Regions from separate parts of the Sphingopyxis sp. A083 genome, predicted to be linked through region 1. Evidence: predicted binding sites of a transcription regulator. Region 1 holds the regulator's gene; the other holds the start of a gene.
What was found. Region 1 encodes LexA, which represses DNA repair genes until DNA is damaged. Its sites were predicted from a motif close to GTTCCNCNCTTGTTCT; they were not measured.
Positions count from the first base shown of each region.

Region 2: the regulator LexA is predicted to act here: its motif matches at 1,727-1,742, upstream of ATE59_RS11010 (ribonucleoside-diphosphate reductase subunit alpha).

Region 1 covers NZ_LNSK01000013.1:38,421-42,828, reverse strand. Annotated here, with positions in the region: gene ATE59_RS15890 (ComEC/Rec2 family competence protein) at 1-1,445, shown strand, start outside; gene lexA (transcriptional repressor LexA) at 1,399-2,082, opposite strand; gene ATE59_RS15880 (molybdopterin molybdotransferase MoeA) at 2,148-3,338, opposite strand; gene moaC (cyclic pyranopterin monophosphate synthase MoaC) at 3,335-3,808, opposite strand; gene ATE59_RS15870 (sensor histidine kinase) at 3,824-4,408, opposite strand, start outside.
Region 2 covers NZ_LNSK01000005.1:93,265-97,672, reverse strand. Annotated here, with positions in the region: gene ATE59_RS11010 (ribonucleoside-diphosphate reductase subunit alpha) at 1-1,685, opposite strand, end outside; gene ATE59_RS11005 (EAL domain-containing protein) at 2,352-4,408, opposite strand, start outside.

The sequences.
Region 1 (4,408 bases):
CGGGCGGTGTCGCGTCGGCGCTGGTAACGGGCGATCGCGGCGCGATCACGCCCGAGGACGAGGAGGCGATGCGGCGCAGCGGGCTGGCGCATCTGCTGTCGATCAGCGGACTGCACGTCACTGCGGTGGTCGGCTTCGCGATGCTGCTCGCCATGCGATTGCTGGCGCTCAGCCCGCGGCTCGCGCTCGCAGGCTATGTGTTGCCGCTTGCCGCCGCCGCCGGGGCGCTCGCGGGCGGCGGCTATACGTGGTTGGCTGGCGCCGAGGTGCCGACGCTGCGGTCGTTGATCGCGGCGTTACTGGTCCTGGCGGCGATCCTGCTGGGGCGCGAGGCGATTACCCTGCGGCTCGTCGCTGCCGGCGCCCTGCTTGTGCTGCTATGGCGGCCCGAGGCGCTGGTCGGGCCGAGTTTCCAGCTCAGCTTCGCGGCGGTAACCGCGATCGTCGCGCTCCACGAAAGCCGCGCGATGCAGCGCTTCGTCGCGCGGCGCGAGGAGCCATTTGCCTTCCGCTTCGGGCGCGGCGTCGCCGGCCTGCTGATCACCGGCATCGTAGTCGAGGTCGCCTTGTCGCCGATCGCGCTGTTCCATTTCCACAAGGCGGGGCTTTACGGCGCGCTCGCCAATGTCCTCGCCATCCCGCTGACGACCTTCGTCATCATGCCGGCGGAGGCTTTGGCGCTGCTGTTCGACGCGGTGGGGGCGGGGGCGCCCTTCTGGTGGGTGGCCGATCATGCGCTGCGCTTGCTCATCGGGCTCGCGCATCATGTCGCCGCGGCGCCCGGCGCCGTCACCACCTTGCCCGTTTTTCCGCCATGGGCTTTCGGGGTCGCGATGGCGGGCGGGTTGTGGATATTGCTGTGGCGCAGCGGGTGGCGCTGGGCAGGCGCCGTGCCGCTGGTAGCGGGAATGGCGGTGCTGCTCGCACAGCCGCGCCCCGACCTGCTCGTGACCGGCGACGGGCGGCATATCGCAGCCGCCGTGCCGGGCGGCGGCTATGCCATGCTGCGCGATCGTGCCGGCGATTTCGTACGCGACGCGATGGCCGAAGCGGCGGGGATCGACACGCCGCTCGTCGCGCTTGGCGATCTCGACCATGTCGACTGCAATCGCGATTTCTGTCGCTGGACACAGGGCAGGGGCGATGCGCCGCGCGTCATCCTCGCCGCGCATGGGCGCGACCGGATCGCGGGTGAGGAGATGGCGGCCGCCTGCGCCGCCGCCGATGTGGTCATCAGCGAACGCTGGCTACCGCGCGAATGCGTCGCGCGCTGGCTGACGATCGACCGCGACACGCTGGAACAAAGCGGCGGCCTTGCGTTCTATCTGGGCGCGAAGCCGCGGCTCGTTTCGGCGCTGCGCGCGGGCGATGCGCATCCTTGGCGCCGCCCGCACCAGCTTAGTGGTAACGACGAAGCAGTCCCGACAGCCGACCTTGCACCATGACGCGATCGGCTTCGTAGCGCTGGGGTTCATAGGCGCTGTTGGCGGGATCGAGGCGCACCATCCGGCCTTCGCGATGGAAATATTTGAGCGTTGCGTCCTGTCCATCGACGAGCGCGACGACGATATCACCCTCGCGCGCGGTACTCGCCTTCTGGATCAGCGCATAATCGCCGTCGAAAATCCCCGCCTCGACCATCGAGTCGCCCGATACTTCGAGCGCATAATGTTCGCCCGCGCCGAGCAACGCGGCGGGAACGGCGAGCCGGTTATAATCCTCGAACGCCTCGATCGGGACGCCCGCGGCAATCTTGCCGTGCAGCGGCACTTCGATAATGTCGTTCGCGGCGATGGGCTTCAGCGCCGGTGCGGGCTTGCGCAGCGGTACCACATTGTCACTGTCGCTCCGCGTTTTGGGCTTGGCCGCGTCGGGCAGCTTCAACACTTCGAGCGCGCGCGCACGATTGGGCAGGCGGCGCAGGAAGCCGCGTTCTTCGAGCGCGCTGATCAGCCGGTGGATGCCCGATTTCGACTTGAGGCCCAGCGCCTCCTTCATTTCCTCGAACGACGGCGAGATGCCGCTGGCGTCGAGCCGTTCCTGGATGAAGTGGAGCAGTTCATGCTGCTTCGCGGTCAACATCGGTCGTTCTCCATGATGGCGTTGCCGGACATAAGGGGAACGATAGTGGAACAGACCGGAACTTGTCAAGCGATCGCGATATAGTTTGCAAGCGCGCCTGCCGTGCAGGGCGCCGCGCCGATATCGCGGACGATCAGCGCGTTCGCCGCGATCAGCGGTTGCGTCTGACCGCTGTCCTGTCCGTCGCAGGGGGTGAGCAGTCCCTTTTCGAGGCGCGCGCGCAAATAATCGCGCCGCGTCCCGCCGGTACCGAGTGGCACCGCGAGCGGGGCCTGGCCGACCTCCGGAAACGGCGCGGCCGCCCCGGCAAGGTAGCGGACGAGCGGCAGCAGAAAGAGCGTCGCGGTCACGAACGCCGAGGACGGATTGCCCGGCAGGCCGAGCAGGATCGCGTCGCCGATCCGGCCGGCGATCAGCGGCTTGCCGGGGCGCATCGCGATCTTCCAGAAATCGAGCTGCCCGCCCGCATCGTCAAGCGCGCCGCGGACATGGTCGTGATCGCCCACCGACGCGCCGCCAACGGTAACGATGACATCGTGCCGCCGCGCCATATCGCCCAATATGTTGGCGAGAACGCCGCGGTCGTCGCGCGCGCGCAGCGGCAGCGTGACGTCGGCGGGTTCGGCGGCGAGCATCGCGGCGAGCATCGTGCCGTTGCTGTCGGGTATCTGGCCGGGCGCGAGCGCACGCCCGGGCGCGACCAGTTCGTCGCCTGTCGTCAGGATCGCGACGCGCGGGCGCCCCCCGACAATCAGCTCGCCCGCGCCGCCCATGATAGCGGCGGCGAGCGCCCCGGGAGCGAGGCGACATCCCGCCGTGAGCAAATGCGCGCCCGCTGCAAAATCGCTTGCCCGGGCGCGGACATGGCGTCCACGCGACGCGGGGCGATCGCCGGTGAGCGTCAGGCGCGCGCCGTCGGCGGTGACATCTTCCTGAACCACCACCGTATCTGCATTGTCGGGCAGCATCGCGCCGGTGAAGATGCGGATCGCTTCGCCGGGGCCGAGCGCGTGGGCGGGCGCGGTGCCGGCGGCGACTTCGCCGGCGATCGTCCACGGGCCGGGCATATCGGCAAAGCGGATCGCATAGCCGTCCATCGCCGACAGCGCCGCCGCGGGCTGGTCGCGCCCGGCGACGACGTCCTGCGCAAGGTAGCGCCCGGCGCATTGCGCCACGCCGATATTGTCGGCGCCGAGCGGCGGCTTCAGCGCCAGCAGCCGCGCCTGGGCCTCCTCGACCGCGAGCAGCGCGCTCATGCGGCGCGCCAGTCGCCCGACCGGCCGCCGCTCTTTTCGAGCAGGCGGATATCGCCGAGCACCATCGCGCGGTCGAGCGCCTTCGCCATGTCGTAGAGCGTCAGCAATGCGACGGACGCGGCGGTTAGCGCCTCCATCTCGACCCCCGTCGGCCCGGTCGTCGCGGCGGTCGCGCGGACCGAAATGCCGTCGGCTTCCCAGTCGAATTCGACCGCGACGCTGGTCAACGCCAGCGGGTGGCAAAGCGGGATCAGCTCGGCGGTACGCTTGGCCGCCATGATCCCGGCGATGCGCGCGGTCGACAGCACATCGCCCTTGGGCGCGTTGCCGGCGCGGATCGCGGCGAGCGCTTCGGGCGCCATCGCGATGCGACCGCTGGCGACGGCGCGCCGACCGGTCGCGGCCTTCGCGCCGACATCGACCATATGCGCCGCGCCGCTTTCGTCGAGATGTGTTGGTCGGTTCGTCATCGATGCGGTCCTTTGTCAGTGCGCTTCGGACAGCGGAAAGGACACGGACACGCGTGTGCCCTTACCGACTTCGCTTTGAATATCGAGCTGGCCGTTATGCCGTTCGCTGATGTGCTTGACGATCGCCAGCCCCAGCCCGGTGCCGCCGACCGAGCGGCTGCGTGCTTCGTCTACGCGGTAGAAGCGTTCGGTGAGGCGCGGGAGGTGATCGGGCGCGATGCCTTCGCCTTCGTCCTGGACCGCCAAACGGACGCGGCGGCCCTCGCGCGTCAGTTCGACCGTCACCGGGGTGCCGGGGCGGCCGTATTTCATCGCGTTGGAGACGATATTGTGGACGAGTTGGCCGAGCTGCGCCGCGTCGCCCAGCACCGGCTGCGCTGCATCGCCGAGGCGATCGGCAATGTCCTGCGGCCGCGCCTCTGCACTGTCCTTCATCTGCGCAAGCGTATGGCGGACGATGGCGGCGAAATCGACCGGGGTGGTCGGGCGGCGGAAGCGATCGGCTTCGACGCGCGAGATCGACAGCAGGTCGATGACAAGCTGCTGCATCCGCCGCGCCTCGCGCTCGATGATCGCGAGGAAACGGTTGCGCGTCGGCGC
Region 2 (4,408 bases), on a different contig from region 1:
AGCCAGCGCTGGTCGATCTCGAAGCTGGTCTTGAAACAGTCCTTCTCGTCCTGCGTCAGGAAGTCGAGGTGCTGGACGCTGCCGCCGCGTTCGAGGATCGAGTTCCAGATATTGTCGCTGTTCTTCGCCTTGTCGACGAGCAGCGCTTCCAAGTGCGGGTTGCGGATCGAGAAGCTGCCCGACAGCGTCTTGTGCGTATAGATGTTCGCCGGGATCGGCTCGATGCACGCGCTGGTGCCGCCGCAGATGATACTGATCGACGCGGTCGGCGCGATCGCCATCTTGCACGAAAAGCGCTCCATCACGCCCTGATCGGCGGCATCGGGGCAGGGGCCGCGCTCGTTGGCGAGCAGCATCGATGCCTGATCGACCTGCGCGCGGATATGCTTGAAGATGCGCAGGTTCGACGACTTCGCCATCGCGCCCTCGAACGGCAGGCCGCGCGCCTGGAGGAAGCTGTGGAAGCCCATGACGCCGAGCCCGACCGAGCGTTCGCGGCTGGCGCTATATTTTGCACGCGCCATTTCGGGCGGGGCGCGGTCGATATAGTCCTGGAGGACATTGTCGAGCATGCGCATCACATCTTCGATGAAACGCTTGTCGCCGTTCCACTCGTCCCAGGTTTCGAGGTTGAGCGACGAGAGGCAGCAGACCGCGGTGCGATCGTTGCCGAGATGGTCGCGCCCGGTCGGCAGCGTGATTTCCGAGCAGAGGTTCGAGGTCGACACCTTGAGGCCGAGGTCGCGGTGATGCTTGGGCATCATGCGGTTCACCTGGTCGATGAAGATGATGTAGGGCTCGCCGGTCGCGAGCCGCGTCTCGACGAGCTTCTGGAATAGCGAGCGCGCGTCGACGGTGCCGCGGACGCTCTGGTCCTTGGGCGAGCGGAGGTTGAATTCCTTGCCGTCGCGCACCGCTTCCATGAATTCGTCGGTAATGAGGACGCCGTGGTGGAGGTTCAGCGCCTTGCGGTTGAAGTCGCCCGACGGCTTGCGGACCTCGAGGAACTCCTCGATCTCGGGGTGCGAGATGTCGAGATAGCAGGCGGCCGAGCCGCGGCGGAGGCTGCCCTGCGAGATGGCGAGGGTGAGCGAGTCCATCACGCGAACGAAGGGGATGATACCGCTGGTCTTGCCGTTGAGGCCCACGGGTTCGCCGATGCCGCGCACCGCGCCCCAATAGGTGCCGATGCCGCCGCCGCGCGAAGCGAGCCAGACATTCTCGTTCCAGGTGCCGACGATCCCTTCGAGGCTGTCGTCGACCGAATTGAGGTAGCAGCTGATCGGCAGGCCGCGGCCGGTGCCGCCGTTCGAGAGAACGGGGGTGGCGGGCATGAACCACAGCTTCGAGATATAGTCGTAGAGGCGCTGCGCATGGTCTGCATCGTCGGCATAGGCTGAGGCGACGCGGGCGAAGAGATCCTGATAGGATTCGCCGGGGAGCAGATAGCGGTCCTGCAAGGTTTCCTTGCCGAAGTCGGTCAGCAGCGAATCGCGCGACGAATCGGTGACGACCTCGAACCGGCGCGCATGCACCTTGGGCTCCGACGATTCGTTGAGCTTTGCGGCGGGTGCCGCAGCCTTTGATTCGGCACCCGATTCGGGCGCTGCCGGAGCGTCATTCTTCGTCAGTTCCACCGTCGCCACGTCGCCTGTCTCCACCCGTTCGGTCTCGCGAAAATCCATGTTTCAATGCCCCGTTTTCCGACCGCGCAGCGGCGCAGTCTGTTCCCGTCTTGTTCGACTCAGGGCGAAGCCCCAGCCTAGCACCATTCGACCGCCGGGTGGCACTTATTTTCGGACGCAAAAAGCTGTTTCCCGCCCCCATATGGGATGGAGCGCGGAAATCCGCCATTTTCGGCCGCATACTAATTCTTGGGGTGCCCCCGTGGTCTACCCACCATCTATAGTGCCACGTCGGCGCGACGATGCAAGAGAGTAAATGACAGATTAGGGACTCGGTTCGTCGCTGATTTGATTCAACTCGTCGATGGAAAAGCACGCCTCAAAGGACGATCGCCAGCGTTTCCGCGGGGTTTGGCCATATGTGGCGAAAGAGCATCGCTGCCGCAAAAAATCGGAGCGGCGGCATAAGATATCAGGGTGCGTTGGACGGAGGGCTTGGCCCCAAAAGAAAAGGCCCCGGCAATGCCGAGGCCCAATCTTTGAAATTCGTTCGGGTTAGGCCGACGCGCCGCCGTTGCCGGAGCCGCCGCCACCCAGGAATCGCCAAAACCAACCCATGTCAGATCTCCTGTCGGTACTGCCCACGAAGAACAGTTAACGGAGCATATACCTTAATCGACATGGTAAATCGAGTCTTAACTATAAATTCCCTGCCAATCTGGCACCTTAGGCGCGGCGGCTGTCGGAGGGGGGGGAGAGGCTGGCGAGGAGGTCGCCAATTAGCTGTGGTTTGCCAAGCAGATAGCCCTGGCCGATATCGCAGCCAAGCTGATCGAGAAGCGCCATCGTTTGCGCATCTTCGATGCCTTCGGCGACCGCGGTGGCGCCCAGGCGGTGGGCGAGATCGATGGTCGATTTAACCACTTCGAGGTTGCGCTGCGAATCGCGCATGGTCATCACGAATCGCTTGTCGATCTTGATTTCGTCAGCCTCGATTTCGGTCAGATATTCGAGGTTTGACTGCCCCGTGCCATAGTCGTCGATCGACAGGCGCATGCCGGCGCGGCGGATTTGCGCCAGCGTCTGGCGGGCCTGGAGGCTGTTTTCGATCTGTGCGGTTTCGGTGATTTCGATGGTCAGCCGTTCGGGCGGCAGATGATGCGCGCTGAGCATGACGCGGATCGTCGAGACGAGATCCTTGTGATCGAGCAGGGTCGCCGACAGATTAACCGACATGTGAATTTCAGTGCCGAGTTTCTGCAACTGCGCCGCCGAACGGATCGCCTGGTCCATGACGAACAGGGTCAGGCGATAGATGTCCTGGCTCTTTTCGGCCTGAACGATGAATTCGTCGGGCGAGATCGGCCCGCGCGTCGGATGCGTCCAGCGCACGAGCGCCTCGACGCCGACGAGCTGCCGCGTCGCGATCCGATATTGCGGCTGGAAGGCGACCCAGATGTCGCCCGCGTTGAGTGCATCCTCGAGCTGCGAGTGGAAGCTGAGCTGCCAGCCGGCATCGTCCTTTTGCTGCGGCGTATATTTGGTCCACAGGACGCGGCTGCGGATCGATTTTTCGGCGGCGACCAGCGCGGCGGCGAGCCGCTGCGCGTTCGAGCCTTCGAACTCGTCATTGACCCCGAACGCCATCGACACGTCGACCTTCAACTCGTCGATGGTCAGCGGCGCGTTGAACAGCGCCGCGAGCCCCATGAGCTGCGTTTCGATCTGGCTGTGCTGATAATAGGGCACCAGCCATGCGAAGGTGCCGTCGAGATCGTGGTAGAGGGTAGTACCCTGCGAAGCGAGCTGAAGCCGACGGGTCACCTGATCGACGAGTTTGCCGATCCCGTCGCCCGGAATGAAGGCGGCAAGATCTTCGAAGTTGATCACCTTAGCGGCAATGACAGTTGCGCTGCCGAAAGACTGCTGCGTGCGCAATGCTTCGAAATTGGGTAGTCCGGACAGCGGGTTCTCACGCTGCGCCGACCGCCTGCGCCTCGACCGCGACACATTCGCCGAAACCGTGGCGACAAAAAACAGAGCGGCACCGATCGAACTGCTGATCAGCATGGTCATCAACACCAGCTTGCCAATGATCAGGGCCGAAACCGTGGTGACAACCGCGATATTGAACCACCGTGTCTGGCGACGCGACAAGGCGGTAATCAGCGCAATCACGGCGAGCAGGAATGCAGGCGCCCAGCCGATGTCAAAAGGTATTCCACGCTTCAACGTCTCGGCACCCACGATATGGATGTAGGCGCCGGGCACGCGATCCTTGCCGGGCAGATAGTGGATATCCTGGAATGACTCGGCTGTCGGGGCGAAGATGACGTCTTTCCCTGCCAACTCGCGTTTGCCGATCTTGCCCGCCAGCACATCTGCGGCACTGTAAGTCGGGATGGAATTTACGTTATAGGAGTAATCGAGAGCATAGACGCTGGCCTTCTGCGGATGGAAATCGGCCATCATCGCTGAAAAGCTGGGATCGATCCTGCCGTCGACCATCACGGCGGCGGGAATGCGCCAAACTTGCCAAAACGCAAATTCCCAACCGATGACCCCGGTCTGGACTTCATTCCCGAACCCCGGGCCGGGCAAGTTTGCCAGTTCGGCGGTCGTCCCGCGCACCCATTTTGTAGAAGCGGCAAGGATGATGCGGTCATGCATCCGCTTGACCGCATCGGTCAGTAGCGGGAGGTCGCGGTCGTTACGGCGGCGTTCATAGGTGAAGTCGACGAACAGCCGCTTGGCGCCGGCGCGATCGATCGCATCGATGACTT